Regions from separate parts of the Hydrogenophaga sp. PAMC20947 genome, predicted to be linked through region 4. Evidence: predicted binding sites of a transcription regulator. Region 4 holds the regulator's gene; each other region holds the start of a gene.
The links. The regulator sigma-54, encoded in region 4, starts transcription at its own class of promoters, with help from an activator protein. The targets are predictions, from matches to a motif close to TGGCANGNAANCTGCTTT.

Region 1: glnA (type I glutamate--ammonia ligase) is a predicted target of sigma-54. The motif match lies at 1,143-1,160, and genes of this name have one in related genera.
Region 2: E5678_RS18025 (pilin) is a predicted target of sigma-54. The motif match lies at 1,149-1,166, and genes of this name have one in related genera.
Region 3: E5678_RS18035 (pilin) is a predicted target of sigma-54. The motif match lies at 2,422-2,439, and genes of this name have one in related genera.

Annotation. Positions count from the first base shown of each region.
Region 1 covers NZ_CP039252.1:401,866-405,241, forward strand. Annotated here, with positions in the region: gene E5678_RS01850 (EI24 domain-containing protein) at 1-96, shown strand, start outside; gene E5678_RS01855 (molybdopterin-binding protein) at 129-953, shown strand; gene glnA (type I glutamate--ammonia ligase) at 1,210-2,625, shown strand; gene E5678_RS01865 (hypothetical protein) at 2,850-3,376, shown strand, end outside.
Region 2 covers NZ_CP039252.1:3,937,009-3,940,384, reverse strand. Annotated here, with positions in the region: gene E5678_RS18030 (pilin) at 1-46, opposite strand, end outside; gene E5678_RS18025 (pilin) at 662-1,090, opposite strand; gene E5678_RS18020 (pilin) at 1,706-2,125, opposite strand; gene E5678_RS18015 (3',5'-cyclic-nucleotide phosphodiesterase) at 2,363-3,166, opposite strand; gene E5678_RS18010 (adenylate/guanylate cyclase domain-containing protein) at 3,234-3,376, opposite strand, start outside.
Region 3 covers NZ_CP039252.1:3,940,399-3,943,774, reverse strand. Annotated here, with positions in the region: gene E5678_RS18050 (M48 family metalloprotease) at 1-354, opposite strand, end outside; gene moaC (cyclic pyranopterin monophosphate synthase MoaC) at 508-945, shown strand; gene E5678_RS18040 (hypothetical protein) at 1,097-1,600, opposite strand; gene E5678_RS18035 (pilin) at 1,935-2,363, opposite strand; gene E5678_RS18030 (pilin) at 3,008-3,376, opposite strand, start outside.
Region 4 covers NZ_CP039252.1:3,458,640-3,462,015, reverse strand. Annotated here, with positions in the region: gene lptB (LPS export ABC transporter ATP-binding protein) at 1-140, shown strand, start outside; gene rpoN (RNA polymerase factor sigma-54) at 279-1,928, shown strand; gene E5678_RS15790 (THUMP domain-containing protein) at 2,150-3,376, shown strand, end outside.

The DNA.
Region 1 (3,376 bases), 1.8 Mb from region 4:
CTGGATGCCGACCCGACGCAGGCGGCGGCTCGCCCGGAGCTGCCATTGTTGGAGCGGGTACCGCCGCAAGACGCAGACGGTGCTACTGCGCGTTAAAAAAAATTCATTTGCATGTTTCTGCTGGTTCTATGACTGCTTCTTCTGCACCGGCCTTCGGCCTGATCATCATTGGTGACGAAATCCTGTCGGGCCGACGTGCCGACAAACACCTGCCCAAAGTCATCGAGTTGATGCAAGCGCGGGGGCTTAACCTGTCTTGGGCGACGTGTGTCGGGGACGACCGGGCCCGCATCACGGCCACTTTGCGCGATGCGTTGGGCTCAGGGGACGCCGTGTTTTCCTGCGGTGGCATCGGGGCGACACCCGACGATCACACCCGTCAGTGCGCCGCAGCGGCGCTGGGCAGCGAGCTGGCCTTGCACCCCGAGGCGCGCACCTTGATCGAGCAGCGCATGCGGGAGGTGGCGCTGGAGCAGGGGAAAGTGTTTGATCCAGACCGAGCCGACAACGTGCACCGGTTCAACATGGGCGTGTTTCCGCAGGGCGCACGCATCATCAACAACCCGTACAACAAGATTCCCGGTTTTTCGTGCGATGGGCCGGGTGGCGGTTCGGTGCATTTTGTTCCGGGTTTTCCGGTGATGGCCTGGCCCATGATCGAATCGGTTCTTGACACCGAGTACAGCGCCTGGCACCGAGCCGACGCCTGGCAGGAACGCTCTGTCGTCGTGATGGGGTCCATGGAGGCTGCGCTCACGCCCTTGATGGAGCAGATCGAGCGGGATCACGCGGTGAAGGTGTTCAGTCTGCCGAGCGTGGACCACCCGCAATACGGGCGCCATATTGAATTGGGGGTCAAGGGGGATCCGGTCGCTGTGGGCGTGGCGTTTGACGTGCTGCTGGTTGGCCTGGCTGCACTGGGCGCCGAGTTGGGCCCCGAAATGGTGCGTTGATCGAAATTCACCAAATGGGTGCGTTTCAGGTTTTTCGCTCTTTTTTGGTGCATTTGGACGGCGGGCGGTCCTTGGTCATCGAAAGCGGTGCAATGCGCCCGTGTCCAGAGTGGCTGCGCCCTGTGTCTGCGCGATAATTCTGAATGAAGGTCGTCTGCGCCGGTTTGCCAGCGTGCACGGTCAGAGGGCTGGCACAGAAACTGCGTGTCATGCCAAGTCGTAAGTTCAATCCCTCATTCAGAAACAGGAGTATTTGATGGCCAAGACCGTCGCAGACGTGATGCAAATGGTGAAAGACAACGAAGTCAAATTCGTTGATTTCCGTTTCACCGATACCCGTGGCGCACAACAGCACACCACGGTGCCAGTGTCCCATTTTGATGAAGAGAAATTCACCTCGGGTCATGCGTTTGATGGCTCGTCCATTGCTGGCTGGAAGGGCATCGAAGCCTCTGACATGCAGCTGGTTCCCGATCCCAGCACTGCCAATATTGATCCCTTCTACGAAGAGACCACGCTGATCCTCACCTGCGACGTGATCGAGCCCACCGATGGCAAGTCGTATGACCGCGATCCGCGTTCCATCGCCAAGCGCGCTGAGGCTTACCTCAAGGCCTCCGGTCTGGGCGATACCGCTTTCTTCGGACCAGAGCCAGAATTCTTCTTGTTTGACGGCGTGCGCTGGAGCACGTCTCCAGGCCACACCTTCTACGAAATCGAAGAGTACGAAGCTCCCTGGAACAAGGGCGCCAAGCTCGAAGGCGGCAACCGCGGCCACCGTCCCTCGGTCAAAGGCGGCTATTTCCCTGTGCCTCCCGTCGACAGCACGCAAGACATGCGCGCCGAGATGTCGCTGATTCTCGAATCGTTGGGCATTCCGGTCGAGGTGTTCCACCACGAAGTGGCTGGCGCCGGACAGAACGAGATCGGCACGCGCTTCAGCACCTTGGTGCAACGCGCTGACTGGACGATTTTGCAAAAGTATGTGGTGCACAACGTGGCCAATGCCTATGGCAAAACCGCGACCTTCATGCCCAAGCCCTACGCCGGCGACAACGGCAGCGGCATGCACGTGCACCAGTCGGTCTGGAAAGACGGCAAGAACCTGTTCGCTGGCGACGGCTACGCGGGCCTGAGCGAATTCGCGTTGTACTACGTGGGCGGTATCATCAAGCACGCCCGTGCACTCAACGCCATCACCAACCCGGGAACCAACAGCTACCGTCGTTTGGTGCCTCACTTCGAAGCACCTGTGAAGCTGGCTTACTCGGCGAAGAACCGCTCGGCTTCGATCCGCATTCCTTACGTGGCCAACCCCAAGGGCCGCCGCGTGGAAGCCCGCTTCCCCGATCCACTGATGAACCCCTACCTGGGTTTCGCCGCGCTGTTGATGGCCGGTCTGGATGGCGTGGAAAACAAGATCCATCCGGGCGAAGCCGCCACCAAGGATCTCTACCACCTGCCACCCGAAGAAGACAAGTTGATCCCGACCGTGTGCCACAGCCTGGACCAGGCGCTGGAGTACCTTGACAAGGATCGCGCGTTCTTGACCAAGGGCGGTGTGTTCACCGACTCCATGCTCGATGCCTACATCGAACTGAAGATGGCCGAAGTGAACCGCACCCGCGTGGAAGTGGCACCTGTCGAATACGACATGTACTACAGCCTGTGATGCAGGGCCCGGCGCCTGCCGGGCCATGAGCGGCACTTTAGTGACCGCGACACCCCTAAAAAGGGACGGTGCAAACCGTCCCTTTTTGCATGGAGTGCAGCATATTCGCAACCCGTCAGGGGCAAACTGGCACTTTTTCGGCGGAATTCGGTCATACTGAAAATTGATCGAATTTGCGCTGTTGGGCGCCCGGAGATGCTGTGAAGTTGATGTCTGTACAAAAAATGTCCCCCTGTTCATGGATGGCTGCCGCCCTTGCGGCGGCAGCTGGCTTGATGCTCGCGACTGCGGTGCAAGCCCAGGAAAAAATTTATCGCTGTGGCAACGAGTACATCAACAACGCCAACGAAGCCAAGAACCGGGGTTGCAAGCCCATGGAAGGCGGCAACATCACCATCATCCAGGGCACCGCACCCCAGCGCGCCAGCGCGCCCAGCGCGTCTAAAGCGAGCTCGGCGCCACGTGCCAGCGGTTCGAGAATCGACACGTCAGAACAGCGCTCACGCGACAGCGATGCCCGGGTCATTCTGGAGTCGGAGCTGAACAAGGCCGAGGATCGGCTGGTGCAGGCCAAAAAGGCCTATGCGAATGGTGAGCCCGAGAAAGAGGGCATTGAGTCGCGCAACTACCAGCGCTACCTCGATCGTGTCGCGGAGCTCAAGGCGGCCGTGGCACGGGCTGAAAGTGATGCGATCAGCATTCGCCGCGAATTGGACCGCCTCGGCCCGGCAAAAGAGGCCAGTTCTGCCGC
Region 2 (3,376 bases), 480 kb from region 4:
CGATGAGGGTAAAACCTTTTTGCATTTTTTGCATAGAACGATTCATGAGAAAACTCCTTGAATGGGGGGAACAAAAACCACGATGGGAAGAAGACATGTTTTATGGAGCAGGGACCGTGCCAACTTGAGATAGGCGGTTTTTCTTGCGCTATTTCACGGCTGGGGCCCATCAGGTGACATTTTGTGCAGTCTGATGCGGTAAGCGGTGACGTTTTTTGTCACCGTGTTTCAAGCGGTGAACCAGCCCCGTCGCACCACCCCTAAACCGGCACACCCTTCACAGATCAAACGTCTGCCCCGCGCTCAGCCAACGGACATCGTGGCGCGCACCACCGCCCCGGCTGGGCAGCTCGTCAAAGCGCTGGGTCTCCTCCATGATCAGCCCGGGCTCTGGCTGACGCCCAGATGGGCCAAGGCCCAACGCCCTGCAAAACGAGCGCGAGAGGGTGCAGACTTGAAATCAGGACAGCACAGTGCAGGAGGCCGGGGCATAGATTCCCTTCGAGATTCAGGCGAAGACCTCGATTTTTGCATTCCTCAAACCAACAAGTTTGCCAACTTTTCAGAATACGAAAAAACAAAAGCCAACCGCTTTCACAAGTGGTTGGCTTTTCAGCTAGTCCCTAAGGTGCGTTGCACCCCGTGGGATTTCGGAAACGTATTAACGGCACGCAGCAGGGCGGTACTTCGCGACCAATGTGCCACCGGTACAGGTCCAACCGATGCGATCGGTTGGGATGGTGCCAGCAACCAGCACTGGATTTGGTACAAAGGTAACCGTTCCACCACCTGCGCGAGCCGTGGTTGTCACGGTGATCACACCATCAGCGGCAATCGCCGCAGATGTCATATTAGGAGTGGCTGAAGGTGCAACCCAACCCGATGCAAGGGCTTGCCCGTTGGCGGCGTTTTCAGCTACTGCAATTTTGGCAGCGGAAGCGGCAACCAACGATTCAGACACGCGAGCACGCACGGTGTAGTCCTGGTAAGCGGGCAGTGCCACAGCAGCCAGAATACCGATGATGGCCACCACAATCATCAATTCGATGAGGGTAAAACCTTTTTGCATTTTTTGCATAGAACGATTCATGAGAAAACTCCTTGAATGGGGGGAACAAAAACCACGATAGGTGGACGACGGGGTTTACTCAGCAGGGACCGTGCCAGCGTGAAATAGGCGGTTTTTCTTGCGCTATTTCACGGTTGGGGCCCATCAGGTGACATTTTGTGCAGTCTGATGCGGTAAGCGGTGACGTTTTTTGTCACCGTGTTTCAAGCGGTGAACCAGCCCCGTCGCACCACCCCTAAACCGGCACACCCTTCACAGATCAAACGTCTGCCCCGCGCTCAGCCAACGGACATCGTGGCGCGCACCACCGCCCCGGCTGGGCAGCTCGTCAAAGCGCTGGGTCTCCTCCATGATCAGCCCGGGCTCTGGCTGACGCCCAGATGGGCCAAGGCCCAACGCCCTGCAAAACGAGCGCGAGAGGGTGCAGACTTGAAATCAGGACAGCACAGTGCAAGAGGCCGGGGCATAGATTCCCTTCGAGATTCAGGCGAAGACCTCGATTTTTGCATTCCTCAAACCAACAAGTTTGCCAACTTTTCAGAATACGAAGAAACAAAAGCCAACCGCTTTCACAAGTGGTTGGCTTTTCGGCTAGTCCCTAAGGTGCGTTGCACCCCGTGGGATTTCGGAAGCGTATTAACGGCACGCAGCAGGGCGGTACTTCGCGACCAATGTGCCACCGGTACAGGTCCAACCGATGCGATCGGTTGGGATGGTGCCAGCAACCAGCACTGGATCTGGTACAAAGGTAACCGTTCCACCACCTGCGCGAGCCGTGGTCGTCACGGTGATCACACCATCAGCGGCAATCGCAGCGCTGGCCAGGTTGGGCGTCGCTGCAGGAGCGATCCAGCCCGATGCAAGGGCTTGCCCGTTGGCGGCATTTTCAGCTACAGCAATTTTGGCAGCGGAAGCGGCAACCAACGATTCAGACACGCGAGCACGCACGGTGTAGTCCTGGTAAGCGGGCAGAGCCACAGCAGCCAGAATACCGATGATGGCCACCACGATCATCAATTCGATGAGGGTGAAACCTTGTTGCAATTTGCGCTTCATGAGAAAACTCCTTGACTGAGGGTGGAACAAAAACCACGATGGTTAAAAGACGGATCGCATTTAGCAGGGACCGTGCCAACTAGAAATGACGGGGTTTTCTTGCGCTATTTCACGGTTGGGGCCCACCAGGTGACAATTTGTGCGGCCTGGGCTCCATAGGCGGTGACGTTTTTTGTCACCGTGTTTCAAGCGGTGAACCAGCCCTGTCGCACCACCACCCCCTCACCTGCCCTTCCATCACAGATCAAACGTCTGCCCCGCGCTCAGCCAACGGATATCGTGGCGCACACCACCATCCCGGCTGGGCAGCTCGTCGAAGCGCTGAATCTCTTCCATGATCAGTCCAGTCTCAGCCGGCTTGGTGTGGGTGATGTAGATGGGGTAGCGCTGATCGCTGCGGATCTGGTCGAGCTCTGAGGCCAGCACACTGGGGGCCAGGTGCAGGCTGCGGTGGGCCAGGTCTTTCTCACGGTCGCTGAAGGCGGTCTCGATGATGAGCATGGCCACTTGCAGCTGGTTGACCCGGCGCCAGAAGGCCGGGTTGCGCTCGGTGTCGCCGCTGAAGACCCAGTAGCCTGTAGGGGACGCAGCGGCGTAACCCACGGCTGGCACGGTGTGCACGGCGGGCAAGACTTCAATGGATTTACCGCCCACGTCCAGCACTTCGCCTTCAGCAAGGGGCACAAAGCGCATCAAGGGCGCTTCGGCGCTGGGGATGGCGGCGAAGTCGGGCCAGATCAGGTTGTTGAAGATGTGTACCCGCAAGGCCGCTATGGTGCCGGGCAGGGCATGGACCTGCAGGGGCGGTGCTTTCGCGGCCAGGCGCAAGGCGGCCACGGCATCGAGCATGAGCGGGAGGCTGGCGACATGGTCCAGGTGGGAATGGGTGAGCAGCACATGGTTGATGCGCGCCATTTCCGCCAGGCTCAGATCGCCCACGCCGGTGCCGGCGTCGATCAAAACATCGTCGTCCAGCAAAAAAGAGGTGGTGCGGCAGCCTTGCGCGATCGCGCCGGAGCAGCCCAGGACTTTGACCCTCATTGGTGGTGTGCGTTGGTGTTGGTTCAGCCCGGACAAGCGGCAAGCAAGCCAACCTGTCCGGCGGGGGTTATTTGGTGTTCAGTTGGGTCGTGCCGTCCCAATCGGGACTGGGCGGCGACCGCTTCAAGGAGACTACCCGCTCTGCGTAAAGCCGGTAAAGGACTTTTTCCTCGTTCTGACGCCGGAGATTGAGCAAATGCACCTCGCAGG
Region 3 (3,376 bases), 480 kb from region 4:
CAGCAGCGGCTGCCAGATCGCCTGCAGGTAGTCCACCAGCACCGGGTCGTCCAGGTAGTCCGGGTCCTGGTAGATCTGGCGGGCAATGCTGTCGCCCAGCCGGCGCTCGTCGGCGATCGACATGTCGGAGCCGTCGCCCAGTCCGGGCAAACCGCCAGAGGCGAGCGGCGGTGAAGCCGTGTTCCCAGAGGCTGACGCAGATGACGCCGCCGGCGCCGATCCCGTGGTTTGCGCCTGAGCCAGCGCCCAAGGTTGGGCAACCAGCATGGCCGCGAGTGCGGTCGCCGTCAGGCGTTGCCACAGCGGGCGGGCGGGTTTTGGGGTGGGCATGGGCATGGTGGCAAGTGCGTGCATCCCCGTATGATGCCGCCAACGCCGCAAGGTTTCCGTAAAGCGCAAGCAAATCTCGCCATGACTGACCCCAACCACCCCATCGCCCCCCTGGTCTCTGCCCCTGCCGACACCACCAGCCCTTTGACGCACTTTGACGCGCAAGGCCAGGCCCATATGGTGGATGTGGGCGACAAAGCCAGCACCAAGCGAACCGCAGTGGCCGAAGGCCGCATCACCATGGAGCCCTCCACCCTGGCGCTGATCCAGAGCGGTACCGCCAAAAAAGGCGATGTGCTCGGCATTGCCCGCATCGCCGGCATCCAGGGCGCCAAGCGCACCAGCGACCTGATTCCCCTGTGCCACCCCATCGCCCTCACCCGCGTGGCCGTGGAGTTCGAGGTCGAAACAGCCTCCAACAGCGTGCGCTGCCGCACCACCGCCGAATGCACCGGCCAGACCGGCGTGGAAATGGAAGCCCTCTCAGCCGTGAGCGTGGCCCTGCTCACCATTTACGACATGTGCAAGGCCGTGGACCGGGGCATGACGATCGGTGGGGTGAAGCTGGTGGAGAAGATGGGTGGGAAAAGCGGGCATTTTGTGGCGCCGAGCTAAAAGGGGAGCGCCTTCAAAAGAAGCCGTCCACCGGCGCGTAGCCGACCATTTCACCCCGGGCGTTCACAAGCGCGACCCAGTCCAGTTGTTTGCTCGACGTCAAAGGTAAAAATCGCAAGCTTTTGCTGGATTGTCCGGTCGCCTGCACCGCCTATTCCAGAATTTTGCGGTCAGTGGGCCGCGCGGCGATCAAATCATCAATCGGGCGTACTTTGAGCAGCAACGCAGGAACAACCGCATCAACAGGGAGCCACCAGTCCGGCCGCATTCCCGGCGATACGCCTTGCAGCGAACTCTCAGCACTCTGCATCGCTTCCTCAGTCGAACGGGCTTGTCTTACGCCCACCATATTCAGGCCTACAAAGGGCAATGAGCGGTAGCCTTCTGGCGCAGCAGTCAGCCGCTCAAGCTGAACCTCATTGGCGGTCACTATGAGCAACCGATCCGTCTCAAATGCCAGCACCACAGGACGCGCATCAAACACCGAAGTCAGTCCGTATGCCAGCGCTATCACTTGCACCATCGCGACCACCGAAAGGTCAACCCAGCGCTCTCGTCTGGATTTTTTTGGGCTGGCCAGCACCAAGGTCAACAAAGGTCCACAAACCACGTCCACTACTAGAAGAATCAACAGAATGCCGGCAATCCCCAGCATGGTTCGCCAAGGGCGGGGATACCATAACGTGAGTACACACCAAACAGCCAGCGAAACCACCACAAGGCTGACACCCAGATGGGCCAAGGCCCAACGCCCTGCAAAACGAGCGCGAGAGGGTGCAGACTTGAAATCAGGACAGCACAGTGCAGGAGGCCGGGGCATAGATTCCCTTCGAGATTCAGGCGAAGACCTCGATTTTTGCATTCCTCAAACCAACAAGTTTGCCAACTTTTCAGAATACGAAGAAACAAAAGCCAACCGCTTTCACAAGTGGTTGGCTTTTCGGCTAGTCCCTAAGGTGCGTTGCACCCCGTGGGATTTCGGAAGCGTATTAACGGCACGCAGCAGGGCGGTACTTCGCGACCAATGTGCCACCGGTACAGGTCCAACCGATGCGATCGGTTGGGATGGTGCCAGCAACCAGCACTGGATCTGGTACAAAGGTAACCGTTCCACCACCTGCGCGAGCCGTGGTCGTCACGGTGATCACACCATCAGCGGCAATCGCAGCAGATGTCATATTAGGAGTGGCTGAAGGTGCAACCCAACCCGACGCAAGGGTTTGCCCGTTGGCGGCGTTTTCAGCTACAGCAATTTTGGCAGCGGAAGCGGCAACCAACGATTCAGACACGCGAGCACGCACGGTGTAGTCCTGGTAAGCGGGCAGAGCCACAGCAGCCAGAATACCGATGATGGCCACCACGATCATCAATTCGATGAGGGTAAAACCCTTTTGCATTTTTTGCATAGAACGATTCATGAGAAAACTCCTTGAATGGGGGGAACAAAAACCACGATGAGTGGAAGACGGGGTTTACTCAGCAGGGACCGTGCCAGCGTGAAATAGGCGGTTTTTCTTGCGCTATTTCACGGTTGGGGCCCATCAGGTGACATTTTGTGCAGTCTGATGGCGGTAAGCGGTGACGTTTTTCGTCACCTTAGGGCTTTGTGACAATAATTGTCACCGTGTTTCAATCGGTGAACCAGCCCCGTCGCACCACCCCTAAACCGGCACACCCATCACAGATCAAACGTCTGCCCCGCGCTCAGCCAACGGATATCGTGGCGCACACCACCGTCCCGGCTGGGCAGCTCGTCAAAGCGCTGGGTCTCCTCCATGATCGGCCCGGGCTCTGGCTGACGCCCAGATGGGCCAATGCCCAACGTGCGGCAAAACGAGCGCGTGAGAGTGCAGACTTGAAATCAGGACAGCGCAGTGCAGGAGGCCGGGGCATAGATTCCCTTCGAGATTCAGGCGAAGACCTCGATTTTTGCATTCCTCAAACCAACAAGTTTGCCAACTTTTCAGAATACGAAGAAACAAAAGCCAACCGCTTTCACAAGTGGTTGGCTTTTCGGCTAGTCCCTAAGGTGCGTTGCACCCCGTGGGATTTCGGAAGCGTATTAACGGCACGCAGCAGGGCGGTACTTCGCGACCAATGTGCCACCGGTACAGGTCCAACCGATGCGATCGGTTGGGATGGTGCCAGCAACCAGCACTGGATCTGGTACAAAGGTAACCGTTCCACCACCTGCGCGAGCCGTGGTCGTCACGGTGATCACACCATCAGCGGCAATCGCAGCAGATGTCATATTAGGAGTGGCTGAAGGTGCAACCCAACCCGACGCCAAGGCTTGCCCGTTGGCGGCATTTTCAGCCACGGCAATTTTGGCAGCGGAAGCGGCAACCAACGATTCAGACACGCGAGCACGCACGGTGTAGTCCTGGTAAGCGGGCAGAGCCACAGCAGCCAGAATACCGATGATGGCCAC
Region 4 (3,376 bases):
ACGTGCGTGAGACGCTGGGTATTTGTGACCACGCTTACATCATCAGCGATGGTCATGTCCTGGCGAGTGGCACCAGTGAAGAGATCGTGGAAAACGCCGATGTTCGCCGGGTATACCTCGGCGAGAACTTCCGCATGTGATGGTGGCCAATCCGTTGTTCCATGCTGCTGTGGTTCGGTGCTCCCTGATGGGAATGAGCGAGGCTTTGGGCGAACCTGCTGGTGGCTCCAGCGTGACGTTCCGCTCCAGCGTTTTGACGTGTCGCTAGGCGCCTTGGCATGAAGCAAGGTTTGTCGCTGCGCGTTTCGCAGCATCTCGCGCTCACGCCACAGCTGCAGCAGTCGATCCGCTTGCTGCAGCTCTCTACCCTTGAAATGGCGCAGGAAGTCGAGCAGATGCTCGATGAAAACCCGTTTCTCGATCGTGCGGATGAAACCGCTGACCGCGAAGATTTTGGGCTTGATCACAGCGATGTCCCGGTCAGCGCAGGAGAGCAAATTGCCGAAGCGGCGGCGGCTCCCGAGGGCGAATCTGTTGCCCCCGATTCAGAGTTGCCCTTCAGCCAAGGCACATCGTCGACAGCCAGTGAGCCCAGTGAGAGTGCGGCTGGGGAAGCCGCCGAGCGCAAGGCCGATGGAGACGGGGCGTTGGAAGAAAATTGGGACGGCGACGGCTCCGTGGAAATGGCGCCCGACGACGGCGAGTGGGGCGGTGATGCGCCCGCGCGCAACAGTGGCTCTTCCGGGGGTGACGACGAAACGGCAACGGCGGCTGATCTGGCCCGAGCGCCGGTCAGCCTGCAAGATCACCTCCATGAGCAGGCCCGCTGTTTGCGCCTGAGCGAAACCGATCAGGCCGCACTGTATTTCCTGATCGAGTCGCTCAACGACGATGGTTATCTCGATGACGACTGGACAGAATTGGCGTTGGCCTTTTGGCGGCTGCTGCACGGGCGCGAAGCTGCATCGCCCAGTATTGCGGCGATTGAAGTCGCGGAAGAGCAGCTGCGCATGGCGCTGGGCTGGCTGCACAACATGGAGCCCATCGGCGTGGGTGCGCGGGATCTCGGCGAGTGTTTGCGTCTGCAGATCGAAGACTTGCGCAACACGCCGGTTGCCCAGGCTGCGCTGGTGATTTGCCGACAACCGCTGGAGTTGCTCGCCAAGCGCGATGTGAAGCGCTTGTGTGCGTTGTGTGGGCTGGACGATGAGACGGTGCGCGCAGCGCTTGGCCTGATCATCGGGCTGGAGCCCAAGCCGGGACGGCGGTTTGTGGATGTGGAGCGCAATGTCGTTGTGCCCGATGTCCTGGTCACGCACGCCGGGCGTGGCTTCAAGGTGCAGCTCAACCCCGACGTCATGCCGCGGTTGAGGGTGCACGATGTATACGCCAACGCCCTGCGTCAGAACCGGGGTGGGAAAGGGGGTGGCGGCGAAGCAGGCCATGCCGCCATGCAGCAGCGTTTGCAGGAGGCGCGCTGGTTCATCAAGAATATCCAGCAGCGGTTCGACACCATCCTGCGCGTGTCCTCGGCCATTGTCGAACGGCAGCGCAATTTTTTCATGCATGGCGAGCTCGCCATGCGGCCGCTGGTGTTGCGCGAAATCGCCGACGAGCTGGGCTTGCACGAGTCCACCATCAGCCGTGTGACCACCGCCAAGTACATGGCCACGCCGTTCGGCACCTACGAACTCAAGTACTTTTTTGGCTCATCGCTGGGCACGGAGACTGGCGGCAACGCATCGAGCACAGCGGTGCGCGCCTTGCTCAAACAGCTCATTGCCGCTGAAAACGCGTCAAAACCATTGTCAGACAACCAGCTTTCCGAACTGCTCAAAGCGCAGGGTATTGAGTGTGCCCGCCGTACTGTGGCCAAATACCGGGAAGCGTTGCGCATCGCGCCCGCCAATTTGCGAAAAACCTTGTAGCCCTCCTGCACCGCTTCGCCCCTTCCCCCTGATGGGGGCTGCACCTGCGGCCTGGTGAAGCCAGTTCTGTGGTGTGTTCAGGGTGCAGGCCCCCTGTGTCCCTGCGCGCGGGGATTGCACCAACCGGCCTGCCAGATCCAGTTCCGTGGTGTGCACTGGAAGGAATGACGGCTGTTAGCGCGGTGGCTTTTGTGGCCGCAACCATTTTTGGAAAAAGATTCATGAACCAACTCAACCTCTTTTTGCCCTGCGCTGCCGGCGTGGAGGACTTCCTCGCCGACGAAGTGAAGCGCATCACAAACGAACCACTGGCCTTCAAGGCACGCGGCGGTGTGGGTGTGCAGGCTTCCTGGCGAGATGCCATGCGCCTGAACCTGCACAGCCGCCTCACCCAGCGCGTGCTGGTGCAGTTGTGGCACGGTGAATACCGCAACGAGCAAGACCTCTACAACGCAGCGGGCGAGGTTGCCTGGGAAATCTGGTTTTCTCCGCAGGAAACCATCAAGGTCGAAATCACCGCGCAGCACAGTCCGCTGACCAGCCTGAACTTCGCCGCGCTCAAGGTCAAAGACGCTATTTGTGACCGCTTTCGCGCCAAGCGCGGGGAGCGCCCCAGCGTGAACACCACCTGGCCCGATGTGCGCATTTACGCCCACCTCACCACCGATGAACTCACGCTGTACATCGACACCTCGGGTGAGCCGTTGTTCAAGCGGGGCTGGCGAGAAGACAAAGGTGATGCCCCACTCAAGGAAACGCTGGCTGCGGCCATGATCGCTGCCACCGGGTGGGGCGAGTGTGCAGATCAACCGCTCGATGCCATCACGCCGCTGTACGACCCTTGCTGTGGCAGTGGCACCGTGGTGATCGAAGCCGCCCAGATCGCGCTCAACATCGCGCCCGGCCTGTTGCGCCGGTTCGCCTTCGAAAAGATGCTGCCCTTTCAGGACCACGTGTGGCAGGCCATCAAGGACAACGCCGTGAGCGAGCAGCGCGACTGGCCCGAGGGCCATGCGCCCATCGTGTTTGGCAGCGACGTGTCGTTTCGCATGGTCGATTTCGCCCAGCGCAACGCCGAGCGTGCAGGCGTGATGCATGCGGTGGACTTTCGGGGGGGAGATGCGTTGCAGCGATTGCCTCCCAGCGATCGGCCCGGCGTCATGCTGCTCAACCCCCCTTATGGCGAGCGCATAGCCGCTGCAGGTGTGGCCGGGCAAAACGCGGGCGAGCGTGCCAGCGCACGCGCCGAGCGCGCTGCACCCCGCGCCTCACGCACCTTCACCGCCGGTCGGCCGGCACCGGCATCGCCAGGCCTGGGGCGCGAGAGTGCCCAAATGGAGGACGGCAGCGACGGTGCGGATTTCTTCAACCAGCTCGCGGCTCATTGGAAGAGCCATTACGCGGGTTGGAGCGCGTGGTTGCTCACCCCCGATCTGAAGCTGCCCGGG